2 regions of the Shewanella sp. M16 genome follow, and region 1 is predicted to be linked to the other one. Evidence: predicted binding sites of a transcription regulator. Region 1 holds the regulator's gene; the other holds the start of a gene.
What was found. Region 1 encodes MetJ, which represses methionine synthesis genes. Its sites were predicted from a motif close to TAGACGTCTAGACGTCTA; they were not measured.
Positions count from the first base shown of each region.

Region 1 (15,816 bases):
GACAGGAATATAACTGTGCATTATCTGCATATCGAATAAAACCCAAGCTGTATTGAGCAGGGGATTAGAATGATATGAGTAAATAATTAAAATATACCAATAAGTTAGCATCATCCTCTGAATGTCATCAACATATTTCATCAGGAAAAATAGAGACCTTATTTATCTTGAATTATTTGGCGTGGTTAGATAAAGGATTCAGCTGCTTGCATAAAAGCAAGCATAAATCGATAACTTTTAGATTCGATTTGTAGCAACTTTATAAGTTTTCTATTAAGCCCATATAAAAACGGCTAAGGCTGTGAGTAGAAAAATGTTTTTTTCGTATAAGGGGTGTAATGAGTCAGTGGTATTCGTGTTGAGTGCTCACAGGCTCTTTGCTGATGATATGGATATCACTTGATCTTTCCATTCAATATTGAGATACAGTAAGATGTAACAATTCTTTGTTTATTTTACTAAAACCAGCTTTAAATCAGCTTCTTAGGAAACGTAGAGGGGGTTCGACTCCCTCAATACGTTTTGCACATTCGAGATAGTGAATAAGCCACTTATAGCGAAAATCTCCGTATGCTTTTAAAGCGACAGTTAACACTGATGTCCGAAAGGTGAGTCATGGTGATTTGCGAGACGACCGTCCGCCCCATGGACGGGGCGGTCGAGCATCCACGGATGGACTAGCTGCGTGTCGGTGAGAAAATGCCATGACAAGCCTAAACTCTTGGGCTAATTAATAAAAAAGCCAGCAAAGCTAAATGCTTGCTGGCTTTTCTGTCTAACTTATTCATTCGCTTTATAACATCACACGAGCACTTAATCTCAGCGGCTCAACTATGACTTCTTAGGGAAAATCGGATAGGACTCAGTGCCTAACACTTTGCCATCAACAGTGAGACCATAGTAATCGCTGTCATTGTGGTATTTTTCCTGCGCTTGCTTTACATCACCTTTGCTACGTGGGTCCTGCGGACGCTCGTGGGAGTTGATGTAAGCGGCAACATCCCAAGCCTGTTGGTTCGTCAACTGCATACTCTTACCAAAGGGCATGTTTTCATAAATGAAAAATGCGGCAGTATTGACCCTGTGCATTCCCGCACCCCAGTTATAACTTTGAGGTCCCCACAGCGGCGGCAGTGCATACACACCCGCAATGGCTTGACCTTGCCCATCAACACCATGACAAGTTTGGCAATGGGCGACATACACGGCTTTACCTCGTTCAGGTGAATAGGCTTGTTCGGGTTTTGGGATCTCAGGATAAGCTCGCCCCGGCAAGTTAGCACGTTGCTCAACTGTCATAGCCTTAGCTAATGCCTCTGGTAGTGGGAAGTCATCCCGCTTGGCACCTTTGACTAACTCAGCATCACTGATCTCAGGAACAGGGCCACTGATATTAGCCTCATCCATCAAGCCGCCCATGCCTAACCAATAAGCGTAAGCAGAAAGCGCCACTAACTCAGGGCTACCTGATGCTGGGGCTTTACCATTCATCGAATAGTTAAAACAGCCTTGGATGCGTTCTTCAAAGCTACTAACTTTATTGTCTTTTTTACGATACGCCGGATAAGCAAAATACGCGCCCCAAAGGGGTGATGCATTGGCTTTACGGCCTGCATCCATATGGCAATTGGTACAGTTAAGCTCATTACCCACATACTTATCACGCAGCTGTTGGGTATTCACAAACAGTTGATAACCTAAACGCACTTTGTCACCAAAGGCGCCTTCGGGAATCGCACTCAAAGGTCTAGGGGTAAGATAGGTTTGATCTGCGACCTTAGGGAAAGAAGGCAGCGGAGCTTGCTTATCTGGCCGTTCTTGTACTGGCTCAGTTTCAGCTTGCGCCTGAACGGTTAACGACCCCATCGCGGCCAGTAATAACATTGCGGAATATTTCATGGCCGGCTCCTTATTTTAAATTCGCAAAGTAGTTGGCTAACGCATCAATCTCGGCGACAGTGAGCTTATTCGCGACGCTCCCCATCATGCCATCGACGTCACCTTTACGTGTTCCCGACTGCCATGCCAATAATTGCGTTTTGATATAACTCGCCTGTTGACCTGCTAAGCGAGGAAATAAGCCGCCACCTAATGCAGAAGGACCATGGCAGGTCACGCAGGCTGGTAAACCACGGGACCAATCACCTTGATAGGCTAAACGGGCGGTGTCGTCATTAAAAACAACTTGTTCACCGCGGATAACAGGCTTGACGTCATTGGCAGGCTTAGCTGAAAAATAGCTCGATACTTGCTCAATACCGTCACCTTGGAGCGTCATTGCCATCGGCATCATAGTCGCGTTTTGGCGAACGCCCGCTTGGAAATGCTGCAATTGTGTCGAGATATATTCTTTAGATAATCCCGCTAATCGAGGGCCGAGTGGTTCAATACCCTCACCCGCTGCCCCATGGCAAGACACACATAACTGTGCAGCTTGTGGCATAACGTTCATCAATTGTTTGTCAGAAGGCTCGGCGGCAGCGGCATAGCCGCTACATAGCGTTAAGCCTATGACTAATGTTTTAATCTTCATGTTCTATCCTTGAAGAGAATTAAGCTCTAAAGCATAGGGGTTATTGTTATTTATGTTTGTGCTCACACACTAAACCCATTTTAAAATCAGCCGCTCATTTTTAAAACAGCCAATAAATGAGCCTTAACATTCATTAAGAGTCACTTATTGTTCAATTCAAACGGGATAAATTTACCTTACTCTGTACAAGGTTAAGCTGCAAGCCTTCAAGACTTAATGGCCTGTTCAATAACCAAATCGCGTCGATTCGAAATGATTCAATAACTTATGTATCAAATAGCATAAAAGCAACGTGCCAACGATAGCGATTAAAATACTGCTCACTCGGTATAAAGCACTGAAGATTAAGTCGTTACCTGGGGTCAAATACTGCCCAAACAAAATCCCTAACGTGGTCATAGCACCAAAACCCACGCCAGAGCCATTCGCCTCGCGCACATGGGCTTGGCTAAAAATCATCAGTCCAATCCACAGCAAGGGGACAACTAACATCAATAACCCAGACCAATCATAGAGCAGCAACTGCACGAGTATCCCAAACGACACCCCCAACAGGGTGCCTATGGCGCGCTTACGGGCGTAGTCGAGTGCACCATTCCAATGCATAGGAAACAATAGCAAAAGAGTGGTCGCTTGAGCCGACATCGAATCCCGCAGATCAAATATTTGGAACACCAGAAACGATGCCGTCGCTATGGTCGCGCCGAGCAAGGCTTCGTGGCGCATTCTATGCGGCGCCTTAGGCCCAGGTTTGTAAGCCGCTCTCGGTTCAACATCGGGCCAGAGTGCCGTCATAGCGTAGGCGATAACAACTGAAAGTGCGGTCGCCCAAAAGTTACTGAAAACTAAGTCGTTTAAGTCAACGCCGGGATAGCTTGCAAAGTGCAGCATGATACTGAGACTCAGCACACCGTTGGCACCAAAGAGAAACAAACTGCCGCGGGACATGGCCGCAAAGCGATATAAAAATAATAGGAAAACGATAGGAGTCATCATGCCGGGATGGCTGCCAAAGAAACCGCCGAGTAACCCAACCTCTAACCCAGCCATGGCAGATGAAGCTAATAATTGGCGCATAGCATGGCCATTCATCACTGGCACTAATCCGAGTAGTAGCATAGGTGTCACAGTGAAGAAGACTCCATTGCTCCAACCAAAAATTTTACACAGGGTAAAACCTAAGGTCGCGCCAGTCGCAATCCGTAAACACTGGCGTAAATCGTTGGCCGTCAATGGGCTATGGCGTAGTAACATGCTCGTCGCCTTGTTCTATCGATACATTAAATGAGGATGTTTAGCTGGCTTATGCTGCGTTCACACTTATGTTGCTTTGAAGCGTTCACTCAAGCCACTCGCGGCAAATACAAACCACCGCGAGTCACTCGTGCTCGTCAACACAGATAAGTACTGATGGATATGCCGATAAATATGCTGGTAAATACGCTAGTAAACATTCTAGTAAATAGGCTAGTAAATATAGTGCAGCAGGCTGATTGCTTTAATCTGCACCTTAGCGAGCAAGCGAAAAAGGCTATTCTCGGGCAGCAATTGCACGGTCGCGCGCGCACCGGCTGGTAAGCTGTTCATTGCCATACCATCTAACACTAGATGTAATCTCAATCTTTGGGCATCACGTACCCAACGGTCCGATTCCTGTGGCGCGGCTAAACGGCCATTGGCATCGAATTGCCCTGCACTCACGCCCGCATCAACACTGCTCACCGTCGCCCGATATAAACGCCCAGGTTCGCCATCGAACGCAATCAAAGCGGTCGAAGTAGCATTCACGCCACGCAGGCTCTTCTCGCGAAAATCGGCAATAATATCCACTTTATCCGATACCACGGCCAACAGAGGTTGCCCCACGGTCGCAAAACTACCGACTTCTAATTGCAGGTTAGTCACTATCCCATCTTGATCAGCACGTATTTGGGTGTAAGACAGATTAAGCTCGGCTTGGGCTAAATGGTTTTGCGCCTGACGCACTTTAAGATTCTCTTCGCCATAACTGCCACGACTCACTTTGAGTTTTTCTAAACGGGCATTGGCGGCAAGCACATTAGCTTCAGCAGCTGCGGCATCGCTATCGGCTAGCTCCTTTTGCTGCTGCGATACGCCATGGGTGGCATACAGGGCATCGAGACGTTTAGCCTCACTGCGCTTTTGTTGTGAGGTGGTTTTATTGGCATTGACCTCGGCCTTAGCGGCCAGTAGCGAAGCATCTAACTCAGCATTATCTTGACGGGCTTGCTCTAAGGCCAATTTAGCTTGCGATACCGCTAACTCATAGGACGCGGGATCGACTTGAAACAACAAATCACCCTTGGCAACCGCTTGGTTATTGGTTACAGCTATGGTCTGGATTTTACCGCTGATCTGCGGCGTCACTTTCGTCACTACACGGGTCGCCATGGCTTGAGGCGTCAATGGCATCATAGTGTCGGCCAGCATGAAATAGCCAAAAACCATCACAAAGCCAAACATGGCAAATTTTACTAAACGGGCAAACTGTTGATCCGGTGTCATCTTCTTTCTCACAAAAGGGTGTCTGTAACCTTGGTTAATTTGGCGCTGGCGTTGTCGCTGATCAGGCTAATAATGCGTTCAAATTCGCTCAACTCTTCGGCACTGATCCCGCCTAATAACTCACGGCGCACTTGAATAATCCGCGCTTCCATTTGCTTTAAAACATCTAATCCCGCTGGCGTCAGGCTCACAATCCTTGCTCGCTTATCTTTGTCACAACAATGACGCTCGACTAAACCTTGCTCTTCTAATTGCCCTAAGGTACGCATTAGCGAAGCCAATTCAATTTCTAAGGCATCGGCCAACACTTTTTGGCTAACACTGTCGCCTAAACGCAGTAATTTCCACAATGCCGTCCAACGGGGATGAGTTAATCCTAAAGGTGCCAGCTCAACATCGGCCACGGTACGCCACAGTCGATGCAGACGGCCTAAATGCTCCGCCAGTGATAACTCTTTTAGTCGCTCTAATTCTTTTTGCATCTTGCCCACCCACTTAGTTAGCGTGCTAAGCATTATACTTAGTTAGCATGCTAAGTAAATATTTAGGCCCAAAATAGATCTGTGTCCAAGGGCACGAAACGAGCGTAAGAGGGAATAAATAACTTAAAAAGGTTCGCGCCCTCTCAAATCTTATCAAGTTGTATCTCTATAATATCAAACGGATAAATTGAGTTGATTTGCACATGAATTGGAGGCTGTTTTGATAAATCTAAAAATTAGTACGAGGATCGTTATTGGGATCTGTCTATTACTGTTAACAGTAATGAGCTTTATCATGCCGCTCGTTCTCTCTGAATTCAGTCGCCAAGTTGCAGAATCCGAGCAAAGAGAACTCCATAAGATCTATGAAACCGCTGTTGCCGAGATAGCCTCATCGGGCAAATTAGCCGAAGCAATGGCAACCATCATCTCACTCACGCCAGAAGTTCAAAGCACCTTTGCAACAGGCGAGCGTGATGAACTCACCGCCCGTACCTTACCTATATTTACCCAACTTAAGCGCGATTTTGCGGTTCAGCAATTCCAATTTCATAGGCCACCAGCCACTTCTTTTCTACGCTTGCATCGTCCCGAAAAATTTGGCGATGATCTCACCAGCATACGCAAGACCATAGTTGAAACAAATAGCCAAAAGCGCCCTCTTTATGGCTTGGAATATGGAGTGGAAGGATTAGGTATTCGTGGTTTAGTTCCAATGAGTTACAACGGGCAACACACAGGATCAGTTGAGTTTGGCATGTCCTTCGGTCAACCCTTTTTTGATAATTTTAAACAAGCCTATCAAGCAGAAATTGCCCTCATCTTGCCAGATGATTCTGGATATAAGTTATTTGGCGCTACATTCACGCCTGATACCCAAGCGACAGATGAACTCAATAACGTCATGCAAGGCCATGAAGTCATACGCACTATTTCCTTAAATAACAAAACCTACGCCCTGTATCGCAACGCCATAAAAGATTATTCAGGAAACGTATTTGGGGTACTCGATATTGCGATGGATAGAACCCATTCAGAACAAGCGATAGCGGATATTCGCCTTAAGTTGATCCTTATCGGTTTAGTGGCTCTGGTCATTGGAACCGCCATTGCTTGGTTTATTGCCAAAGGGATTACTCGCCCTATCGCTGAAACCACCCAAGCCATGAATGATATCGCTGAAGGTGAAGGCGATTTAACCCGCAGAATCGCGGTAAAAGGTAAGGATGAAATTGCTGAATTATCGATGGCATTCAACCGGTTTGTAGAAAAAATCCACAACACAGTTTCCCACGTCGCCGACTCAACAAGCCTGCTCGCCACCTCTGCTGAAGAAATGTCGAGCATTACGCGGGAAACCCAGAAGATGGCAAGTCGTCAGCACCTCGAAACCGAGCAAGTTGCCACCGCAATGAATGAAATGGCCGCAACGGTTCAAGAAGTTGCCCATAACGCGACCGATGCGGCCGATGCCGCCAATCATGCCAATGACTCAACCGAACAAGGCAAATTGGTTGTACAAAAAGTGGTAACCACTATAGCCATATTAGCCGAGGAAATAGCCACAGCAGCGAGTGCAATCAATGAATTAGAGCGTAATACCGCTGAAATTGATTCTGTGCTTGTGGTTATCCGTAATATTGCCGACCAAACTAATTTACTCGCACTCAATGCGGCAATTGAAGCCGCAAGGGCGGGAGAACAAGGCCGAGGATTTGCGGTCGTTGCCGATGAAGTACGCACTCTGGCGAGCCGCACTCAAGCATCTACGACGGAAATTCAGCAGATGATCGAAGCGCTTCAGCATAAAGCTAAGTCTACAGTCAATGCGATGGAAACCAGCACCCGCACCACCCAAAGCTGTGTATCCCAAGTTCACCAAGCGGGTGAAGCACTCGAAGCCATTACCCATGCGGTTTCCACCATTAGCCAGATGAATATCCAGATCGCCAGCGCTGCAAATGAGCAATGTGCGGTTTCGGCAGAAATTAATAAAAATGTTAATAACATCAATGATATTGCGACCAATGCGACAGATAGTGCGGTACAAACTGCACGCGCCGGCGATGAGCTTGCCCAACTCGCAGCCCGTTTAACAACTTTATTAGCTCAATTTAGAATTTAAACAAAACAAAACGCCGCATTCTCTGCGGCGTTTTTATTAGTTTATTTTATAAGGTTTTATTTAGGACGCACGCCTAAAGTGTGGCAAATCGCGTAGGTCAATTCGGCGCGATTTAAGGTGTAAAAATGGAAATCCTTCACGCCTTCGCGGGACAGCACTTTCACCATGTCGATGGCCACGTTTGCCCCCACCAATTGGCGTGTACCCGCATCGTTTTCTAGGCCGTCGAATTGCTTATGTAACCAATTCGGTAACGACACATTGGTCATGCCCGCGAAACGTTTTAGCTGGGTAAAGTTAGTCACAGGTAAAATGCCCGGTACAATTTCAACGTCGATACCGGCGGCAACGCAGCGGTCACGAAAACGCAGGTAAGATTCCACATCGAAGAAAAATTGGGTAATGGCACGGCTAGCGCCCGCATCAATCTTACGCTTAAGGTTGATCAAATCCGCCTGTGCATTACTCGCATCGGGATGCACTTCTGGATAAGCCGCAACGGAAATATCAAAGTCAGCCACAGAGCGCAGCAAACGCACTAAATCCGCTGCAAAACGGGTTGGCTTGGGGCTGCCTGCGGGCAAATCACCCCGCAGTGCCACTATGTCACGAATGCCCGATTTCCAGTAATGCTTAGCCAGTTCTAACAGCTCTTCATCGCTGGCATCCACTAAGGTTAAGTGCGGCGCGGCAACGAGGTCAGTTTCCTGTTGGATACGTTCAATCACGCCGTGTGTGCGGTCGCGCACGCCTGAGTTAGCACCGTAAGTCACAGACACAAACTTAGGATTCAGCGGCTCTAAACGACGGATAGAATTCCACAGTATCTGTTCCATTTCGGGGGTCGATGGCGGGAAAAACTCAAAAGAAACATTAATATCGCCATTAAGCTCAGACAAGCTCTGGTTCAGCGATTGTGAATGTTGTGCGTGATGAAAAGCCATGTGTATTTCCTCAACCGCCCTTGGCGCTACTCTTTGCTAGTATGAATTAGTTCAAATGGACGTTTGGACGTCTATATGTCCATATACTAGAGAAACTGAGATGTAAGTCAAGCCAAAAAATACCCATAAACCGCATTTAATCTCGGTTAATTCGATAGATTTATTCTAGCCAATAAAAAAGGACTCGAATGAGTCCTTTTAGAGGCTTGATAGCGCATTATTCCTGCAGCAGATCGCGACAGATCTGGGTCAGATCCGACTGCACCGCCGCCGCTGTCACTTCGCGTCCTGCGCCTGGTCCACGGATGATCAGCGGATTACCTTGGTAGAAGACACTGCGGATCACAAACACATTATCACCAGGGGTTAAGTTGGCGTAAGGGTGATGGGTGTCAATCCACTGCAAACCCACTTCGGCCTTGAGCTCTGGACCGCTGTTGTCTAAGGATGCCACATATCTGAGCACCTTATTTTGCTCCGCCGCCGCACCATACTGTTGCAGCAGATCGGCATCTAACTCGGCAATGCGGGTGAGAAATTGATCTAAGGGAATATCCGCCAAAGCGGCTGGCACGAGTGAACGCAGTTCAATATCTTCAAGCTCGATTTCAAGGCCAATTTCACGGGCCAAAATAAGCAGTTTACGCTGCATATCACGGCCGGAGAGATCGTCGCGGGGATCGGGTTCAGTAATACCTAAGCCTCTAGCTTCAATCACTAATTCTGAAAATGGCTTGCTGGTATCGTATTTCTCAAACAACCAACACAGCGTGCCAGAGAAAATCCCGCCCACCGCTTCAACGCTATCACCGCTGTTACGCAGATCATTTAGCGCATGTTGGATGGGTAAACCTGCGCCACAGCTGGCGTTATAGCGCCAAAACAAACGACGATTACCCAGTTGCTGCTTTAACTCTCGATAGAAAGGCAGTGGACCCGAGCCCGCAAGTTTATTCGCGCTCACCACATGGATGCCACGCTCGAACAGTTCTGGATATTGCAGCGTCAAACTGGCGCTGGCACTGATATCTAAGGCCACCAGCTCATCGCAGTTAACTTGCTCTAATTGCTCGAATAAATGTTCATACTGCCAAGGCGTTGCTTCAGTATTAAACTCTGTTTGCCACGCGGCAAGATTAATCCCAGTGGATTTAATCAAGGCTTTACTCGAACTGACTAAACCGACTAACTCAACACTGGCTTCGAGTTCATGGTCCAGTGATGGTGAAACCGACTTAAACAGATCGATCCAAGCCTCACCGATATTACCCACACCGAGCAGCAGGACGCCAATGCGTTTACGCGGACCAGCGCAGCGACGGTGGACTTTTTGGGTTAACAGATTCACCTGTGACTGAGGCACTAACGTCACTAAACTTAAATCGCCACTGAACAAAGGTTTAGCATCACGGCTCAGCAAACGCGCGAAGCTGCGGCGATAATGTTCGGCGTCGGCACTCACTAATGCGACTAAACCAAAATCTGTGTTGATCTGCTGATCGCTGATCCCTAATGCTTCTGCCTCGGCATCGAGTAATCTTTGAACTTGTTTTTGATTCTCAGCGGTATAGGCAAGTTCAACTCTTTGATGGGCAGAGGTCCAATGGGCCAATGGCGTTAAACCCGCGGCAATCAATAAATCTAATAAACGAGTTAACTCCCCCGTGAGTTTAAAGCCAAACAGGACGACAGCATTGAGATTAGTCACCACAGGCGCGCTCGCCGACGAACTGTGGGGTGCGATTAAGGTGAAGTCGGTGTGCGATGCATAACTTGAACGCACCGCTAAGCTCACTTCGGTATTGAATAACGGCTGCAGAGTGCGCGAATGCAATACTGGCGAGCCCAAACGCGCTAGGCGATCGGCTTCGGCAAGTGACATGCTTTTCAGTAACTTGGCATCGTTGATTTTATTAGGATCGGCGTTGAATACCCCTTCCACATCGGTCCAAATGGTCACGCGCTCGATATCGGCGAGACTAGCAATCAGGCTGGCGCTAAAATCTGAACCATTACGGCCAAGTAATAGGGTATCGCCACGCTCGTTAGCGCAGATAAAACCTGTGATCACTAAGCGTTCATTGGGATGCGCGGCTAATAGGGCTTGTACTTTAGCGCGGGATTCTTGTACCCGAATTTGTGGCACAGCGGCTTCATCGGCCACTAAAATTGAACAGGCATCCACATGGCTTGCCGCCACGCCAGATTCGCGCAGTAGCGCCGCCATTAAACGTGCCGACCAACGTTCGCCAAAGCTCACCACATGGTTGATTTGGTATTCGTTGCGCTCGTCTAAGGACAACAAGCTGATGAGTTGCGCTTTATCCGTGGCCAAACGCTCACGCAGATCGCGGGCTTGTTCATTCGACAACAACTGCTCAATCAACCCCTGTTGGTAGCTGATCAGCACTTGTAACTCTTCTTGCCATAGCTGACCCGCATCACGCAGCGCTAATAATTTATACAGGAAATTCGTGCTTTTACCCGCCGCAGAGACCACCACAAGATCATCACTATGACCGTGGGTTAACAGGATATGGGCGACTCGACGATAACAATCGGCATCCGCTAAACTGGAGCCACCAAATTTATGTAAGTGACAACGTGCCATCTATTATTCCTCTACTGACAAGCCGCAACGGCGGCTAATCCTGCTTGAATATCTGCAACTAAATCGGCGGCATCTTCAATACCCACCGATAGACGCAATAGGGTGTCCTTAATACCAGCCTCGAAGCGCGCCTGCGGCTCCATGGCTCTGTGGGTCATAGTGGCGGGCACTGCCACTAAACTTTCGACGCCACCTAAACTTTCCGCCACGCTAAATAAGCTGAGTGCACCTAAAAAGGCCACCACTTCGGCCTCGCCGCCTTTGAGTTCAAAACTCAGCATAGCGCCAAAGCCCTGTTGTTGCTTGGCCGCAATGGCGTGGCCTGGGTGATCCGCAAGCCCTGGGTAATAGACTTTACTCACCACAGGGCTTTGGGTTAATACCTCAATAATACGCTGGGCATTGGTTTGATGCTCGCGAATACGCACCGCTAAGGTACGCAGGCCGCGCAGGGTCAGATAACTGTCGAAGGCTGACCCCGTTAAGCCTAGAGTGTTCGACCACCAATGTAAGCTTTCGCCGATTTGCGCGTCTTTGGCGACCACTGCGCCGCCGACCACATCGCTGTGACCATTGATATATTTAGTGGTGGAGTGGATAACGATATCCGCGCCTAACAATAGGGGTTGTTGCAATATCGGCGATAAAAAGGTGTTATCAACCACCACCAGCGCGCCGACCTCATGGCTCACCTTAGCAATGGCTTCGATATCCACCACACGCAATAACGGGTTCGATGGGGTTTCGAGCCACACCATCTTAGGATTCTGGGCAATGGCGGCGGCTAACGCTTGGCTGTCGGTTTGGTCGACCACAATGAGCTTAAACTGGCCTTTCTTCGCCAAGTTGGTAAATAAACGGTAGGAACCGCCATAGCAATCATGGGGCACAACCAATAGGTCATCGGGGCCGAGCAAAGTCGTCACTAAGGTGATGGCCGCCATGCCAGTGCACGTCACTATGCCAGTGGCGCCCTTTTCTAATTGGGCTAATGCTTCGCCTAAAATGCAGCGCGTTGGGTTGCCTGAACGACTGTAATCGAATTCGCGGGGATTTTTATGACCATCGAAGGCGTAATTAGTCGACAAATAAATCGGTGGCACAACTGCGCCATATTGAGTATCGCTTTCGATACCCTGACGCACTGCCAGTGTGGCTAATTGACGCTCTGCCATGGGTGGACTCCTAAATTCGATAGACTGATAGAGATGTCTGGACGTCTAAATGTACCTAAGCCCAACGCCATCGTCAATAGGCGTGAAGACGTTTAGACGTCTGAACATAAAGAAATCTGTTTGCAATCACAAAGAAATAGTAGCAATAATTTGACTGTTCTTTGTAAGGGTTTAAAATCTGCCCCGAATTTAGCGTTATAACAGGTGAGTCAATGACTGAATGGAATGGGGAATACATCAGCCCCTATGCTGAACATGGCAAGAAGAATGAACAAGTAAAAAAAATTACTGTGTCTATTCCGCTCAAAGTGCTTAAGGTCCTCACGGACGAACGTACTCGTCGTCAGGTCAATAATTTGCGTCACGCCACCAACAGCGAGCTGTTGTGTGAGGCATTTTTGCACGCCTACACTGGCCAGCCATTGCCCAACGATGAAGATCTGTCAAAAGATAACCCAGACAGCATTCCCGCCGAAGCCAAGTTGTTGATGGATCAAATGGGAATAGAGTGGGAAGACATGGAATAGCGACTCGTCGCTTTCAAAGTCATATCACAGTGCTCATCAATAGGGATCGTTAACGATCCCTTTTTGTTTATACCCAAGCGACTTCAAACTTTAAATTTCACCATCTTGAGTTGGTTTGGGATATAGGAAATCCTATGTTTTCTATGATAGATCCACAGACACTCGCCTTAGCCTCGCTGGTCGTGTTTCTGGGCGCCTTAACCCAAAGTCTTATTGGGTTTGGGCTTGCGGTTGTCGCCAGTCCTTTGCTGTATATCGTCGATCCACAACTTGTACCTGCGCCTGTTATTGCTATGGGTTTCTCCATCGCCCTGCTGACCTTAGTGCGTGAACGCGGTCACTTAGAATTCAATGGCTTGCAATATGCGCTCATAGGCCGCGTGCCCGGTGGTTTTATCGGCGCGAGTTTATTGCTGTTTGCGCCTCAACCCATACTGGGTTTATCCATCGCCGCCATTGTAACTGTCGCAGTGATCCTCAGCCTGAATAAATTCAGCCTGCCAGTGAATAAGAAAACCCTCTTCAGTGCGGGTGTGGTTTCAGGGATCTTCGGCAATATCGCCGCGATTGGTGGCCCGCCGATGGCGATTTTGTTGGCAGGCAAAGATGCCTCGCAGTTTCGTGCTGCCCTGTCGGCCTTCTTCATTTTTAGCTCCATGATTGCATTGGTCATTTTAGCGATCACTGGCTTATTAGAATTAAAACATCTGTGGCTGTCGTTGATGCTGCTCCCCTCAGTGATTTTAGGTTACTTAGTCGCAGGACGATTAGTGGGCCGTGTCGATAAAGAGAAGACAAAGATGGCGACGTTAGTCCTGTGCAGTATCAGCGCCTTAGTGCTAACGGTGAAGTCGGTTATCGAGTTATTACCCCAATAAGCGTCCCGCTTGTACTGGCAAACCTTCTCAAAATTCAAACAATAAAAAAGCACTGACATTGCCAGTGCTTTTTCTTTATCTATCAATATGTAAAGCTAGATTACACTCAGCTTAAATAGCTTTGCCCTGCGTACACAATAAAGTGTCTTAAGGCGAGTACGCCCGTTAAGCTCGCACAAGCCACCATGATCATCGCGCCCTTAGTGTGGCGAGTCGCGGCGGGTAGCAGCATAAACAGCAATGGAATACCAAAGCCGATACCGACAACGCCTATCCAGAACACGCTTGCCCATAGCCCAGAAGTTAACGATGCTAAGGCCGCAGCCGCCGCGCCGCCCTTGAAGTACAAGGCGCAGAACAACATGAACAGGAACAGGATTTCAATCGCCATCACAGGCAATTCTAAACCGTGCATCTTCACTAAAGTTTTGTCGTGGCTGTCCGTCTTAAACATCAGCAACGCCAGTACCGCATTTGCCGCAGCGCCCGCCGACAAACCCGACACTAAAAACAGCGCAGGCAGTACCGCAGTGTTGAGCATAGGATAGGCATTCATCGCCGAAATTAAGAAGCCAGTGTAAGCCCCTACGCCAATGGCGAGGACAAACAACAATACTTCAATCAGCTTTCGAAATGGCATAAGTAACTTAGCGATAGGTGTTAGGAAACCCAAACCCCATTTTGGTAAGTCATCCCGCAGCACAATAATGGCGTATGCAAAGGCCAAGGGAGAATACGCCAGCAGCGCCAGCACCCCGATTGCCATCACAGACTGGAAGTTATAGTGAATTAAGATCAACCAAAAGTGGAATGGTTTGGTTAAGTCAAACACTAAACAAGCTAGACCTAAGCTAATTGCTACAGGCCCAATAATGGCTGCCGCCTTAAGAATGCTGCTTTCAGCTCCCGCGCTGAGTTCCTTATTCGCCCAGCGTAAACCAATGCCAATCAATAAACTGCCCGCGGATAACCCCGCCATAAACAGGTAAACGGCGATGACCCAGTGCCAAGTGACAGGATCATATTGCGCCATGTCGCCCCAAGTATTGTTCATAATCAAATCCCCCCTCTTTTGGTAGGAACGCGATATACCCTAGGTTTTGTGCCCAAATGGGTTTTATCTTGGTAAGTGATTTTAGTGTTGAGCATGATGGCCACTTCACTGCGTGGATCATTGGCATCACCAAACACTAAGGCATCGGTTGGACACACAGTCACACACGCTGGCTCTTCGCCCCGTGCTAAACGCGTATCCTTACAGAAGTTACACTTATCCGCCGCCTTGGTTTCTGGGTTCATAAAGCGCACTTTATAAGGGCACGCTGCCACACAGTACATACAGCCGACACACTTCTCGGTATGGATAGAGATAATGCCGTCTTCACCCACATAGGCCGCGCCTGTTGGGCACACCTTAACGCAGGGTGCATCTTCACATTGCTGGCAAGATACCCTGTGATATTTGAAATGCAGATTGGGCATCTCACCAAAGGGGCCTTCCACACGCACTTGCAGACGAGTTACGCCTTCGGGTACGCCATTTTCACTGCGACACGCCACGTTACAGGCTTGGCAGCCGATGCACTTATTCTCGTCGTGCACCATTACATATCGTTTATTCATTTAAGCCTCCGATTAGCGCTTTGCCAGCGTGACGCCCGTGGTGTGCACTGTCATGCCACACACAGGAGCAGTAACGTGCGGCAGTAAGTTACCGCAGTGGATACCTTTGCCCGTTGCTCTGACCAACTCTTTGTTTTTAGAACCAAAGCCCATGTAAGCAAACACAGTATCTTGGCGAATACCCGGCGTGACTAAGGCATGGCCTTCTTCTGTGCCAACACTGCTGGTGAGGCGGATTGGGTCGCCATTGCTGATCCCTAATTTGCCCGCAGTAACAGGGTGAATCCACACAGCGTTATCCGACATCAGGTTAGCGAGCATAGGTACATTGTGGGTTGCACCATTGGTGTGCACCGCCACTTTGCCTTGGATAAAGTACAACTCATCTGCTT
Region 1 is NZ_JAGTUL010000009.1:8,012-23,827, reverse strand. It holds gene KFE26_RS07930 (c-type cytochrome) at 832-1,899, opposite strand; gene KFE26_RS07925 (c-type cytochrome) at 1,910-2,533, opposite strand; gene KFE26_RS07920 (DUF2955 domain-containing protein) at 2,759-3,787, opposite strand; gene KFE26_RS07915 (HlyD family secretion protein) at 4,001-5,059, opposite strand; gene slyA (transcriptional regulator SlyA) at 5,068-5,541, opposite strand; gene KFE26_RS07905 (methyl-accepting chemotaxis protein) at 5,765-7,666, shown strand; gene metF (methylenetetrahydrofolate reductase) at 7,723-8,610, opposite strand; gene KFE26_RS07895 (bifunctional aspartate kinase/homoserine dehydrogenase II) at 8,828-11,221, opposite strand; gene metB (cystathionine gamma-synthase) at 11,233-12,396, opposite strand; gene metJ (met regulon transcriptional regulator MetJ) at 12,609-12,923, shown strand; gene KFE26_RS07880 (sulfite exporter TauE/SafE family protein) at 13,058-13,801, shown strand; gene nrfD (NrfD/PsrC family molybdoenzyme membrane anchor subunit) at 13,908-14,855, opposite strand; gene KFE26_RS07870 (4Fe-4S dicluster domain-containing protein) at 14,858-15,424, opposite strand; gene phsA (thiosulfate reductase PhsA) at 15,437-15,816, opposite strand, start outside.

Region 2 (15,816 bases), on a different contig from region 1:
TGAAACTTGGCACAAAGCAGCTTATAAAATACTGTACTGCGGGATCTGGATTTGTCGCCAGCATGTCTTCGAGACGCTTACGGGCGGTATTGAATTCACTGTTGCCAGCGCGGTTTTCCTCAAGGCATTTAAGATAGGCACACAGAGTATCAGCCGATTTCACTATGGTCTTGTAAACGGGGTCGGCGTAATCGCTGATGAACAGACTGCGATAATCTTCTTTAAATTCCTCAGGTACCATATCTAACATGCGCTGCTCGGCAATCGCCTCAATCTTTTTATACTCGGCTTCAATTTCTTTATTGAAGTATTTTACCGGCGTCGGTAAGTCACCCGTGAGAATTTCACTGGCATCGTGAAAAATCGCCAGACTCGTGGCTTGATGGGGATCGAGCGTCGTGCCGAATTTCTTATTACTGATGATCACCAGTGCATGGGCCACCATGGCAACTTGCAGCGAGTGTTCTTGAACATTTTCAGTGCGAACGTTGTACATCAAAGGCCAGCGTTGGATCAGTTTCATGCGAGCTAAATGGGCAAATAAGTGACTCATAGTTTTCCTGCTAAAGAGTGAAATCGGAAGGCGACAAGCTGCAATGGAAGACATGAAACGAGTGAGTAGGCAGTATTGACGCTAGTGAAGTCTTAGATTATCACAGCCTTGGATGACACGTGAGTATGAGCGTAGAGGATTTAAAGAAATAGCTAAAAATAAAGCGACCGCTAGGATCGCTTTATGTCTCAAACCGTTAAAGGGATATTTTACTGTCGATAGTTTTCGAGGAAGGCACCAAACTCGGTAAATGCTTTCTTCAGATCTTCTTTATAGGGCAAGAAAACCACTCGTAAATGGTCAGGCTCAGGCCAGTTAAAGGCCGTGCCGTGCACTAACAGAATTTTCTTTTCTCTGAGTAAATCCAGCACTAAACGCTCATCATCCCTTAGGTTGAATTTCTTCATATCCAGTTTCGGAAAGGCATAGAGTGCGCCCTTTGGTTTTTTAACGCTCACACCTGGAATTTGGTTAAGTAATTCGTAACAGGCATCCCTTTGGACTGTGAGGCGGCCATTAGGCAAAATAAGCTCGTTAATACTCTGATAACCGCCGAGCGCAGTTTGAATCGCATGTTGATTGGGCACGTTTGCACAGAGGCGCATCGAGGACAGCATCTCTAAGCCTTCGATGTAACTTTTAGCAGCCTTAAGATTGCCAGATAACATCATCCAACCAACACGAAATCCTGCTGCACGATAAGCCTTTGATAAACCGTTAAAAGTAACAGTTAAAATATCATCTGATAGACCCGCAGCAGGAATATGCTTGGCTTCATCGTATAAAATTTTATCGTAAATTTCATCGGCAAAAAGGATCAGATCATGTTGACGACACAGTTCAACCACTTGCAGCAGTAATTCTCTGCTGTATACCGCTCCGGTTGGGTTGTTCGGGTTAATCAGCACTATGCCGCGGGTACGTGATGAAATTTTACTTTTAATGTCGTTGAGATCGGGGAACCAGTCCGCTTCTTCATCGCAGCGATAATGCACAGCCTTGCCGCCCGCGAGATTCGCCGCTGCTGTCCACAGGGGATAGTCTGGTGAGGGGATTAAGATCTCATCATCGGTATTTAGCAAGCCTTGCATTGCCATCATAATGAGTTCTGAAACGCCGTTACCTATATAGATATCTTCAATATCGACACCAAAAATCCCTTGGGCTTGATAATGCTGCACTATGGCCTTACGGGCAGAGAATAATCCTTTTGACTCACAGTAGCCTTGGGCACTGGGTAAATTGAGGATCACATCGCGCACTATTTCTTCAGGCGCTTCGAAACCGAAGGGGGCCGGATTACCAATGTTGAGTTTGAGGATTCGATGCCCCTCGTCTTCTAAACGTCTGGCTTCCTTGTGCACTGGGCCGCGGATGTCATAGCAAACGGTATCCAGCTTGTTGGATTTGATGATAGGGCGCATTTACACCTCGGAACATGCATAAAGTTTTGGCTTAAGTTAGCGCACCATAACGAAATTTCATTGTAGATGAAAGGGGGGATAAGCACAGAATTGCGCTTTTTTTATAAATATCCCTCAGTTAAATATGCTTTAACAGTCGATTAAAGAAATCTGCACAAGTTTTATGTTCTGACATTGGCATGATTTTAAGATTTTTTATCTATTGGGTTGGTAGGGGAATCTTGTTTATGTTTTTTCATTTCGAAAGATGAATTAGCTGACCCATATTTAATTTCTCTATATTAGCCATATCAATCGTGACAGAAGAAAATGTATTTTAGCTGATACTTAATGGTTGATTTTTAATCACAGATTTTTGATAAGGTAAACTTATGCAAGTGGCATTTTATTTTGTGATAATTAGGCATATTTATTGAATGCTTATTAAGCTAAGAAGATCATAAATGTTTAAGTTACAATGGCGTTAAAAGTCTTCTAGATTATACGGTTATGTAAAATTGTCTCGCGGGAAATAAATTTATTTTCTATCAAGTTAAATTTATAGTTGACTCAATATTCGATGCGCTTTATTTTCTGCGCGATGTTTTTGGCAAGGCACCTTAGATAGCAAGCAATTCGCGGGTTTTATCTTCAGGGTTAGTCATCATGAAGCAGCTGTGTTGACGTTCTGAATCGTGTTGATTTCAGGCGTTATTCTAAAACCATTTGCCTTTTAGGCGATTTATTTAGAGGACCTAAGTGCATGTCTGAACCGACAGCGTTAAGTCTCATCCCACCTTTGGTGGTATTGGTGTTAGCTATTTGGTTACGCCGTCCTATTTTATCTTTGATCATAGGTGCGGTAACCGGTTTCCTGTTACTCGATCCCAGTCAAGTCTTAAACAATTTTGCTAGTGTGTCATTGAAGGTTATGGCCGATGAAACCATAGGTTGGTTGATTCTGGTGTGTGGTGGTTTTGGCGCGCTCATCGCACTTTTAGTACGAACTGGCGGCGCATTAGCGTTTGGGCGCAATGCACTTAAATTGGCGAAAGGACCTAAATCTTCCCTATTAATGACTTTTATCCTTGGGATCGTGATTTTTATCGATGACTATCTCAATGCGTTGACCGTGGGTGAAACCATGAAGCGTGTAACGGATAAATTTAAAGTGTCCCGTGAAATGCTCGCCTATGTCGTGGACTCCACCGCCGCGCCCGTGTGCGTGTTAGTGCCATTATCGACTTGGGCGGTATTTTTTGGTGGATTACTGGTGGATAACGGTGTGGCAGCCGAAGGTCAAGGCATTGCAGTTTATATGCAAGCCATTCCTTACATGCTTTATGCTTGGTTAGCTGTGGCTATGGTGCTACTTGTCGCATTAGGTATTGTGCCCGCCATTGGTCCAATGAAGACTGCGCAGCTGCGCGCTGCCCAAGGTGAACCCGCGGAAGCGCAAGTGGATTTCGACCAAGTTCAAACTTCGGATGAATATGCGGTTAAAGCCATAGAAGAGGAATTTAAGCACGCCGATAATCAGGGCAAACTGCATAACTTTTTAGTACCTATTGGTTTGTTAGTTGCCTTTACCGTGTACTTTGATATCGACGTGTGGAAAGGTTTGCTGGCGACCTTAGTTATCACGATTCCTTATTATGCAGTGCAGCGTTTGATGCCATTTTCAGAAATGATGGACCAAATGATCGATGGTTTTAAAAGCATGCTACCGGCCATTAGCACTGTGATTGCGGCGTTTGTGTTTAAGGATGTGTGCGATCAGTTATTACTGCCGCAGTACGTCATTGAATCATTAAGCCCATTTATGACACCTAAATTGCTGCCTGCGGTAGTGTTCTTATCTATGGCTATACTCGCATTTGCCACAGGTTCGAGCTGGGGTATATTTGCCGTGACGATTCCTATCGTGATGCCATTAGCGCAAGCGGTTGGGGCGGACATCCCATTAGTCATTGGGGCCTTATTGTCTGCATCATCATTTGGTAGCCAAGCGTGCTTCTACTCAGATTCAACCGTATTGGCCGCCCAAGGCTCAGGTTGTAACTTAGTGAGCCATGCTGTGACTCAGTTACCTTATGCACTTATCGCAGCAGTAATAGCATTTATCGGCTTTATTGTGATTGCATAACTTCTGTCACGATTAATATAAGAAACCAGCTACGGCTGGTTTTTTTATGTCTGCCGTAATGGGGTTAGGCGGCTAGAATGAGTAAAAGGTGAGTAAAGAGTGAGGAGGCTTGAACTAGGATAAACATGATTACACTGTTAAATGAAGATTTTCAACTGATGTCAAATTATATTTTACGAAATTGTCATTTATATTTTACATATTTCATCATCGCCATGTAGCTTTTCAAATCAAAGCCTGATTATACTTTGCATCCTTCAGGGTATTATTTTCAACATTAGTGGCAAACGAATCAAATGGACTCAACTCTTCTTACTGCGTTTTTCGAGCACGGCACAATACGTGATGTCGAGTGTTTATTCCCTGATATTTCAGGCTATCCAAGGGGAAAGCTTATGCCAGCCCGAAGTTTTGCTCAGGGTGCTGAATTACGTATTGCCCAAGCTATTTCGATGCAAGCGATTACCGGTGAGTATTCCTACGATCCTGTTTTCCCTGATGCTGATCCTGATCTTTTACTCGTCCCCGATTACAGCACCCTCAAGATGATCCCATGGAGCACAGTGCCGCGCGCATTTGCCATCCATGACTGCGTATTACTGGATGGTAATTTATGTCCATTTGCGCCGCGCTCTATGTTAAAAAATGTGCTGGCTCGTTACCAAGCCTTGGGGTTAACCCCTGTGGTGGCACCCGAGATTGAATTTTATCTTACGGAGGCGAATACCGATCCGAGTGTTCCGTATCAGGCGCCCATTTCAAAAAGTGGCCGAGCTGAAAATGGTCAATCCGCGTTTAGCATGAATATGCTCAATGAACTCGCACCATTTTGGGATGAGTTTAATGCCGCCATCGATGCGATTGGGATTAAAGGTGATACTTGGATCCATGAAATGGGGCTATCACAATATGAAATTAACTTAGTGCATGGTGATCCGTTGGCTCTTGCAGATCAAGCCTTTATGTTCAAATATGCCGCGAAAGAAATCGCCATAAAACATGGTTTGAATGCGATTTTTATGGCAAAACCCATAGCGGGTCAACCCGGCAGTTCTATGCATTTACATCAAAGTGTCGTCGATGAGAAAGGTCATAATATTTTCAGCCATGCAGATGGTAGCGACACTGACCGTTTTCACCACTACATCGGCGGATTACAAAAGTATCTACCTGATTTAATGTTGTTATTCGCACCCAATATCAATTCATTTAGACGTTACATTTCCGGCAGTCAAGCGCCGATTAATTTAAGTTGGGGCGTTGATAATCGCACCACTGGCTTACGTGTGCCATTGAGTGCTCCGGTGGCGAGACGGGTAGAGAATCGCATTGCGGGCGCCGATGCTAATCCGTACCTGATGATTGCCGCATCTTTGGCAGCGGGCCTTGCCGGAATAGAAGAAAAATTATCGCCAAGTGCACCAGAAACCGGGAGCGCCTACGATAGCAGCCATGACCTAGCGCAGACATTTTTAGCTGCGTTAACGCAAATGCGCCAAAGTGATTCGGCACGACGCTTACTCGGGGACGATTTTGTCACTGGCTTTGTATCGGTGAAGGAAATTGAATTCCAAAGTTATTTGAGTGAGATAGGGGCTTGGGAGCGACGTTTCTTAGGGCCGCAATGCTAACGCTTTTATGAATAAGGGAATTATTACTTATAAAAGTTTTACCCCTTCAATGACTTAAGAGTCTTAAAAATGTTCAACTAAAAAATAGCAACAAAAAAGCCAGTGCAAGCACTGGCTTTTCTTTGTCTGGAAACGAGAAGGGCGATTAAACGCGCTTCTTGAATTCACCAGTACGAGTGTCGATTTCAATTTTGTCGCCTACTTTCACGAAGTCAGCAACACTTACTGTGCCACCGCCAGTGATAGTCGCTGGCTTCATCACTTTACCTGAAGTATCGCCACGAGCTGAAGGCTCAGTGTAGATCACTTCACGTACGATAGTGGTTGGCATTTCAACAGAGATAGCTTTGCCATCATAGAAAGTCACTTGGCAAGTTTCTTCCATACCATCAACGATATAAGCCGCTGCATCACCTAGGTTTTCAGCTTCTACGTCGTATTGGTTGTATTCTGCATCCATGAATACAAACATAGGATCTGCAAAGTAAGAATATGTGCAGTCAAGACGATCTAAGATGATGTCTTCTAACTTATCTTCACCTTTGAAAGTCGTTTCAGTACCAGAGTTAAGCAGTAAGTTTTTCAACTTTAACTTAACGATAGCAGCGTTACGGCCAGAACGAGTTGTTTCAGTTTTCTGCACAACCCATGGGCTGCCATCTAACATGATCACGTTACCAGGACGGATTTCATGAGCAGTTTTCATTACACTATTTCCTATATTTAGATTTTTCTGTTTTCGCGCAGTATCTTAGCTGTTTTTAACGAACTGAACTAGTCGAGTAGCGAGATCTGCAGCATTTAATGCATTAATTGGCCATTGTTTAGCATGGTGCAACAAGGGCAAATTAACAGGATTAAGGTTTTGCCAGTGAAGGCTCACGGCTGATTGCTGTGCTTGGTTGAACGCGAGATTCAATTCAGACCAATAACAAGCAATTTTAGGTGGCAGATTATCGCAGTAAAGTTTGAGAAAAGCTTCTAATTTTACGAGGTGATAATCATCTTCTTGGGGATAAATGTGCCAAATGAAGGGTTTTGCGGCCCATTGGGCACGTAAAAAGGAATCTTCACCGCGCACGATATTAAAATCACAGCTCCAGAGCAGGCGATCAAACCCCTGTTGGTCTGTCATAGGTAAAATGTGCAGGGTTAAATTACCATGATTTATCTGTTGACCCGGCACTAGATCGGCAATCTCACAGGGCAGTAAATGTGTCAGACTGTTTAAGCTACGCCCCTTTGGGAGCAGCGCATGGATTTTTTCTACCGATTGCTGCCATAACTCACATAATGCGGGTAGCGCCTCGGTCTCATAGCTAAAAACGCTAATCACTGTGTCTTGTGCCTGAATGTCCTTAAGACCTAGATCAGTAAAAAGCTGCAATTTATTGGCAGTATCAGCTTGCCAAGCATCACGCTCTGCAAACAAATTTTGCTCGCAAATGAGTCCACCCGTTTTGGCGCTAAAACCGGGAAAGTAGAAATACTTTTTCAAACCATTGGCTTGTAACGATGGCAAACCATGGCAGCCTTCAACCCAATCCTCTGCGCTTAAATACTCTAAATTCAGCCAAACAGGTACAGATTTTGGGGCGTTCTGATGTAAATAAGCCAGCTGCTCTTTTACCTGTTCGGGGAGTTCACAGGCAAAGGCTTCGATGAGCACTGCTCCTGCGACAAACTCTATAGGTAAAGGCTCTTTCCAATGAATAATATTCACACCATTGAAGGTTTGAGTGGCTTTTAGTGGATCGAGTGTCGGTAAGATATGCGAGAAGCTTGCGAGGTCGTCGACCCACAAATTAACGGGGATCTGATACTCATTGGCTATTTGTTTGGCTAAACGCCAAGTGACGCCAATATCGCCATAGTTATCAACGACGGTGCAAAAAATATCCCAATGATTGGAGCGAGGTGTGTTGCTCATGAGTGTGGTATGTCGTTATTCTTAGTCAGAAATATATGCATAAAAAAAGCGGCGTTAAAGCCGCTTTAATCAAATGGTTAACAGAATTAATCTTCTAATTCAGCTAAACACATTTCTTCGTAAATTTGCTTAACCCAAGCATCAACACGTTCTTCAGTCAGCTCTGGCTGGCGATCTTCATCGATACCTAAACCAATAAAGTGGTCGTCATCGACTTGACCTTTAGAGGCTTCAAAATTGTAGCTTGCAGTTGGCCAATGGCCGATGATGATACCACCACGGGCCTGAACAATATCGCCAACCATGCCCATGGCATCAAGGAAGTACTCAGCGTAATCTTCTTGATCACCACAACCAAAAATAGCGACAAGTTTGTCAGTAAAATCAATTTGCTCTAATTCAGGGAAGAAATCATCCCAGTCACATTGCGCTTCACCGTAATACCAGGTCGGGATGCCGAACAGCAGCAAGTCATACTCTGCAATCTGTTCTTTGGTACTTTTGGCGATATCTTTCACCTCAACCATTTTTTTACCCAGTTTTTTCTGGATCATCTTGGCTACAGCTTCGGTGTTACCTGTGTCGCTACCGAAAAAAAGACCTACAGTTGCCATTGTCTATCCTTTAATGTCTAGTTCACTTATTAGGTTAATCTTGCTGGTACTCGTTCAGCACTCAACTTGTTGCTGAAGAATTAATTCGATTAACTGGCTACGGCTGATGTTACTGGCCAATGCCTGCTCATTCAAGGCGTCATACAAATCTTGTGACACCTTTAACTCTATTCGCTTTAATCCGTTGGCTTTATCGCGCTGGATTTGATTGCGTTTGTTGACCTTAAGCTGTTGGCTACGGGACAAAGGATTGCTACGTGGTCGGCCCCGGCGCTTTTCGTTGGCAAAAAGGTCAATAGTGGTTCTGTCTGTCGCTTCTTTTGCCATGTTCTTATTGTTAACCGATCCCTGAGCCTTCCCAAGTGATCTGGATAATACCTTTTACAATAAACCCGGCGCAGCCGAGAAATAACACTAACCAAACAATAAATCGACCAAATTTTGGCACGTTACCTTGTTTAAGCACATCGTGGATGGCCATGCCGATAAAGAAAAATATCGAGGCAAAAAACAGGTTCAGGCCGATGGTTTCAATTTGTTCCATGTACTGAGATAACATACTTTCTTAGTCCTTGAGAGTGTTCTAAGGCCAAAAGAGGCGCGAATATATCACAACAAGATGGCGGCTGCCATATGCTTTCGGTCGAGTTTGCTGCTGATTTACATTGAATGTTTGTCAATAAATTCAGACACGATCCGGTTAAAAATGACGGGTTTTTGCGCATGCAACCAATGACCACATCCTTCAAGTGTTTTTGCCTGTGCCGCGGGGAATTGCGCCATGATAGCGCTTCTGTGCTCGCTAGTGACATAATTTGAGTCGCCGCCGCGAATAAACAGACTTGGTCCAGCATAGCTTTGTACTGGATTTAGTGTCTGATTTTGCCAGCCAATAATATTAGGATAACAAGCCTTTAGGCCACTTAAGTTCATTTTCCAACGAAAGCCAGTATCAGTGCGTTGTAGATTTTTGAGTAAAAATTGTGCCGTTGCTTCGTCAATACCATTGTCAATTAAATGGTTTAGGGCAAAGCGTCTGTCGGTATGGCCTTCTAAGGGCAGGCTTTCTAATGCCGCAAACACTGTGTCGTGTCTTGGCTCATAGGCGACGGGGGCGATATCGGCTGCCACCATACTGATAATGCGCTCTGGAAAGGCTAACGCCGTCGCCATGGCGATTTTACCCCCCATGGAGTGACCCACAATATGGGCGCGTTCAATAGCCAGTTCGTCGAGCAAGCTGATCATTGCAGTGGCCAGACGAGGGTAGTCCATTTGATCCCAATGCTCACTTAAACCATGATTGGGCACATCGACACGAATAACTTGATACTGATTTTCTAATACTTGCCCTAGACCTTTGAGGTTATCTAGATTACCGAACAAGCCGTGGATCAAGAGCACTGCGGGTCCTTGGCCTGTGGAAACAAAGTTCATGGTGATTCCTGTTGGAGATTTTTAGCTTAGCGTGACGCGAATTGTGCCCTTAATGCCGTTGGCTTGACAAGTCAGTTGCCATTTCTATAGTGGGGGCGGCCAGTAACTTGTGTGCTTTTTCGGCAATTGTCGATTAACTGCTAGTTTGCTGTGCTATTTCCCGCACTTTTAGAATAATGGCGCTTTATCAGATTGATAGAGATAGATACACTGGTAACAGATCGCAATGATCTGCCCCGATCGCTGTGGTAAACTTTTTTCGGTTAAGCCTGTCGAATAACAAAGGATAATTAAGGTTATGAAATATATCGAAGTAGATGAAGAGCTCTATCGTCATATTGCCAGCAAAACAGAGCGTATTGGTGAGAGCGCCTCTGACATTCTTCGTCGATTACTCGGCCTGTCCGTCGATGCGGTCGAACAACCCCAGCCTTTGGCGATTAGCCAACCGAGCCTTGAAGCTGAACCTATTCAGCCTATCGCGGCGCAAACAGTGCCAGCAGTGAATGATTTTAGTCGCTTAGTCGATGAACATCAGTTATCGCAGCAAAAAGGCGCAGTAGGTCGTTTTCTGTTTTTGCTCGAAAGTTTGTATCAATTAGCCCCAGAGCAATTCTCACAAATTTTGCAGATCCAAGGGCGCGATCGTTTGTATTTTGCTCGCTCTAAGGAGCAACTGCTCGAAGCGAGTGCTTCGGCTAACCCAAAAGAAATTGGTACAAGTGGTTTCTGGGTAACGAGTAACAACAATACCGCCAAGAAACGCACTATTTTATCGGAAGTTTTAGTGCAATTTGGTTGTGATGCGACAGTAGCAGCGGGTATCTCCGAGCGCGTTTAATCCGCGGATGAGCCAAGTTAGTACGACATTTTTCTACTTTTTCTAATTGTAATTGAGTGCAGGAGAGCCATCGGTGGCAATACATCAAAGGGCAGGACAAATCGCTAATCAGACGGATCTGGTCAATATTCCAAAACTGATGAGCCATTATTACAGCATCACGCCAAATATGGATGACGTACAACAACGCGTCACCTTTGGCACTTCTGGGCACAGAGGCTGCGCCTTCAATGGCAGTTTTAACCAACAACACATTTGGGCGATTACCCAAGCTGTAGTGGACTACCGTCAATCGGCAAATATCGATGGGCCGCTGATCCTTGGGATTGACACCCATGCGTTATCCTATGCAGCCTATTTGTCGGCAATTGAAGTGCTGGCGGCAAATAAAGTCACAGTGAAAATCCAACAGAACGACGGATTTACACCTACGCCAGTGGTTTCCCATGGGGTGATTTGCGCCAATCGCGAAGCCAATATTACGGGTGCTGCATTGTCCGATGGTTTGATCATTACGCCTTCCCACAATCCTCCTCAGGATGGTGGCATCAAGTACAATCCACCCCATGGCGGACCTGCTGAAGGTAATATCACGGCTTGGATTGAATCGCGAGCCAATGATTACTTGCGCCAAGCGTTAGCTGGCGTGCAAAAATTAGCGTATGCCGAAGCGCTGGCATCAGGCTATGTCAACGCCATTGATTTGATTACACCCTATGTGGCTGATTTAGAAAATGTTATCGACATGCAGGCGATTGCTAAGGCTAAGCTGCATATCGGTGTTGATCCGCTCGGTGGTTCAGGGATTTTCTACTGGGCACCGATTGCCGCGCGTTATGGGCTCGATATCACGTTAGTTAATGATAAAGTTGACCCAAGCTTTAGCTTTATGCCGCTGGATAAAGACGGCAAAATCCGCATGGATTGCTCGTCTCCCTATGCGATGGCAGGTTTACTCGCCCATAAAGAATCCTTTGATTTATGCCTTGGTAATGATCCCGATTATGACCGTCACGGCATCGTTTGCCCTGGTACGGGTTTGATGGATCCGAATCATTATCTTGCGGTCGCTATCGATTATTTACTGACACACAGACCAGATTGGAGCGATACCTTAGCCATAGGTAAAACCTTAGTATCGAGTGCGCTTATCGATAAAATCTGTGCTTTCCACGGCAAAAAGTTACTCGAAGTGCCAGTGGGCTTTAAGTGGTTTGTCGACGGTTTAGCCGAAGCCACAATCGCCTTTGGCGGTGAAGAGAGTGCTGGCGCAGCATTTTTACGCCGTGATGGCTCTACTTGGTGTACGGATAAAGACGGTTTTATTCTAGGGTTACTTGCCGCAGAAATTCTTGCAGTGACAGGTAAAACCCCAGGTCAGCGTCACCAAGAGTTAGTAAAACAATTTGGCCAAAGTTTCTATAAGCGTATCGATAGCCCAATCAGTCTTGAAAACAAAGCCAAGTTTGCTTTGCTCAATGCCGATACCTTAAATGCCACTGTGCTTGCAGGTGAGACAATCGAAAACGTGTTAACCCATGCGCCGGGCAATAATGCGGCGATTGGCGGCATCAAAGTGACTACGGCGAATGGTTGGTTTGCGGCGCGTCCATCGGGCACTGAAGCGTTATTTAAAATCTACGGCGAAAGTTTTATCAGTGAGCAGCATTTGGCTGAGATCATCAAAGATGCGCAGGCATTAATTGATAAGGCGCTAAACGCTTAATGCAGTAGTAGGTTTAGCTAACGTCTCAAAATAAAAAACGCACTCAGATTTGAGTGCGTTTTTGTTTGTGTCTAATTCAGCTGTGAGTAGTTGATCTAATACTGATTTGACCGTATTTAGTACTCGATATGACAACTCGATAAGTTATTCTTATCGATGTAATTTTGGTGATATTCCTCAGCCACATGGAACTGTTGCAGTGGCACTATTTCTGTGACGATATGGCGTAATCCCCAACGCCCCGAGCGGGCAAAAGCTAACTTTGAGGCTTCTGCGGCCGCTTTTTGCTCACGGTCGTGGAAGAAAATGGTACTGCGATATTGAGTGCCAATATCTCCGCCTTGCATGTTCAGACTCGTTGGATTGTGGTTTTTCCAAAATACATCGAGCAAGTCTTCATAACTGACAAGGGCGGGATCGAATTCCACTTGCACCACTTCGGCATGGCCCGTTTTGCCTTTTTTGACTTCTTCATAGCTCGTCGCCGCATTATTGCCGCCCATATAGCCGCAGGTGGCATTCGATACGCCGTTCACTTGTCTAAAAAAATACTCTACGCCCCAGAAACAGCCGGCACCAAAGGTTGCTAACGCCATAATTAAATCCAATAGAAGTCTAGATGGCTAAGGATTGTGATAAAACTTGAGTGCAAAAGCAAGCCTCAAGCTGGAATATTTATCATGGGAAATTCTTAGGGAATGTCCTAAGAATTTAACAATCAGCTTAGTTGAATGTCATTCCGCTTAAAACTGGGTCCTACGGCAATAAATGTCTGAGAACAGCACTAAAAACATGTGTTAGTATTGAAGCCGTTTTTTAGGTGCGAGTGAGACTAACCGCGGTGAGATAAATGCTTAAGTGGTTATTACTGCCTGTACTTATGCTATTGCGCCAATACTGTTACACACCATTATAAGGAGAATTCTGTGTTACAAGCTCTGTTAGATTCAAAGGATTTTTTAGCGCTCACCTTAGCCCATCCTGAACAGTTCGATGGCGAATTTTCATTTAACTTAGGCGATCATACTCAAGTGGAAGTGTGGGATACCGGTGTTATTGTTTTCGAACCAGTAAAGAATGAAGGAAAAGATATTGTGCTTTCCTGCGGTGTTCACGGTAACGAGACCGCGCCCATTGAACTCTGCAATAGCTTAATTAAACAACTTCTACAGCAAAAGATCATCGCAAAGCAGCGCACTTTATTTCTCATTGGTAACCCATTAGCGATTAATAACGGCACGCGGATTATTGACGAAAACATGAATCGTCTCTTTAGTGGTGAGCATTCCAATCCACCAGGGTTAGTGAACCCTGAGCGAGTACGCGCGAAAAAACTCGAAGCCTATGTCGATCGTTTTTATACTGCGGTTGCCGATGGACGTCAGCGCATCCATTATGATCTGCACACGGCGATGCGCGCCTCGAAGCATGAAAAGTTCGCTATCTATCCCTATCGTCCTGGGCGCGCCTTTAGCGGCGAGCAAATTATGTTTTTAGCCGCAAGCGGCGTCGATACAGTACTTTTCCACCATGAACCGACCACGACCTTCAGCTATTTTTCCTCTGAACGCTACGGTGCCGATGCCTTTACCATTGAGCTTGGCAAAGTGTATCCCATGGGGCAGAACGACATGACGCGTTTTATCGCCACCCATGAAATGTTCATGCGCTTAATCACCGCTAAGCCGTTGGAGCTGGATGCATTTGATGCCGATAAGGTTAACTTGTACCAAGTGTGCCGCGTCATCAATAAACATTTCGATGATTTTGAATTTACCTTCGCAACTGATGTCGAAAACTTCAGATCTTTCCCGAAGGGCTTTGTTTTAGCGCGGGAAGGTGGGCAAGAAATTAAAGTGGAACATGAGTTTGAGTCTGTCGTGTTCCCTAATGCCAAAGTGCCTATTGGCAATCGCACTGTGATTTGCCTGATCCCTGCGGTGAATGCGGACGTGCGTTAGGCTTGTAAAGCAATATATACATGCGTGGCAGTGATAACTTGTGGTTTGAGCTATGCCAATGGTTGATAGGTAGTTTACGTTAACGTAATGTTCGTCGGGCATATTCGTATAAACAGACGCATCAAAACGCTTTGATGCGTAATGAGATAACAAGAGCACAATATGAGCAAAGCAACACTCAACACTGATACAGTGCACCGTGTCGGCTTCTTGGATAAGGCATCGCTACACATTCCTATCCTTCGAATTCTACAAGCCGACGGCACCACTTATGAAACCGCGGTTTTGCCTGTGATAGATGAAACCTTAGCCACTAAAATTTACGATACCTGTGTATTCACTCGGGTACTTGATGAACGTATGCTTGGCGCCCAGCGTCAAGGACGCATCAGCTTCTACATGACCTGTACGGGTGAAGAAGCGGCGATTGTCGGCAGTGTGGCCGCACTCGATCAAGAAGATGTGATCCTCGCACAATATCGTGAGCATGCGGCGCTGCGTTATCGCGGCTTTACCACTGAACAGTTTATGAATCAGATGTTCAGTAACGAGAAAGATCTTGGTAAAGGTCGCCAAATGCCAATCCATTACGGCAGTGCGGCATTGCATTATCAAACGATTTCGTCACCGTTAGCCACGCAAATCCCGCAGGCGACTGGTGTGGGCTACAGCTTAAAAATGCAAGGTAAGCGCAAAGTCGCGGTTTGTTATTTTGGCGAAGGCGCTGCATCGGAAGGGGATTTTCATGCTGGCCTAAACATGGCCGCGGTACTGAAATGCCCAGTGATTTTCTTCTGTCGTAACAATGGCTACGCCATTTCTACCCCCACTGAAGAGCAGTTTGCTGGAAACGGTATTGCCAGCCGCGGTGTGGGTTATGGCATGCACACCATTCGTGTAGACGGCAATGACATGTTGGCCGTGTTAGCGGCAACCCAGCAAGCACGTGCCTATGCGATTGAGCATAATGCGCCTGTGCTGATTGAAGCCATGACTTACCGTCTCGGCGCGCATTCATCTTCAGACGATCCCTCTGGTTATCGCTCGAAAGATGAAGAAGCCAAGTGGCAGCAACACGATCCGGTTAAACGCTTCAAATTATGGCTTATCAACAAAGGTTGGTTGGCTGAAGCGGATGATGTGAAACTGCATGAAAAATATCGTGAAGAAGTATTGGCTGCGGTAAAAGTGGCTGAAAAAATTCCTGTGCCTATGCTGGATGAAATTATTAAAGATGTGTACGACAAGCCGACGCCAGTGCTGAAAAAGCAACTCGCCGAGCTTAAAGAACATATCAAGAAATATCCGCAAGCCTATCCAAAAAGTGCAGGGAGACTATAAGCCGTGGCTGAAATGAATATGTTACAGGCCGTCAATGAGGCCTTGTCGATTGCCATGCAAGCCGATGAACGCATGGTGGTTTTTGGTGAAGATGTGGGCCACTTTGGCGGGGTATTTCGCGCCACCTCCGGTCTTCAAGAAAAATTCGGGCGCGATCGCTGCTTTAATACGCCGCTGACAGAGCAAGGTATTGCCGGTTTTGCCAATGGTTTAGCCTCAAATGGCATGACCGC
Region 2 is NZ_JAGTUL010000016.1:3,773-19,588, reverse strand. It holds gene yfbR (5'-deoxynucleotidase) at 1-553, opposite strand, end outside; gene KFE26_RS12150 (pyridoxal phosphate-dependent aminotransferase) at 763-1,977, opposite strand; gene KFE26_RS12145 (Na+/H+ antiporter NhaC family protein) at 2,720-4,102, shown strand; gene KFE26_RS12140 (glutamine synthetase family protein) at 4,399-5,733, shown strand; gene efp (elongation factor P) at 5,879-6,439, opposite strand; gene earP (elongation factor P maturation arginine rhamnosyltransferase EarP) at 6,485-7,663, opposite strand; gene fldA (flavodoxin FldA) at 7,750-8,277, opposite strand; gene ybfE (LexA regulated protein) at 8,332-8,604, opposite strand; gene KFE26_RS12115 (DUF2788 domain-containing protein) at 8,615-8,836, opposite strand; gene KFE26_RS12110 (alpha/beta fold hydrolase) at 8,938-9,714, opposite strand; gene seqA (replication initiation negative regulator SeqA) at 10,013-10,555, shown strand; gene pgm (phosphoglucomutase (alpha-D-glucose-1,6-bisphosphate-dependent)) at 10,629-12,281, shown strand; gene msrA (peptide-methionine (S)-S-oxide reductase MsrA) at 12,398-12,877, opposite strand; gene astE (succinylglutamate desuccinylase) at 13,208-14,242, shown strand; gene KFE26_RS12085 (thiamine pyrophosphate-dependent dehydrogenase E1 component subunit alpha) at 14,405-15,583, shown strand; gene KFE26_RS12080 (alpha-ketoacid dehydrogenase subunit beta) at 15,587-15,816, shown strand, end outside.
Region 2: msrA (peptide-methionine (S)-S-oxide reductase MsrA) is a predicted target of MetJ. The motif match lies at 12,890-12,907, and genes of this name have one in related genera.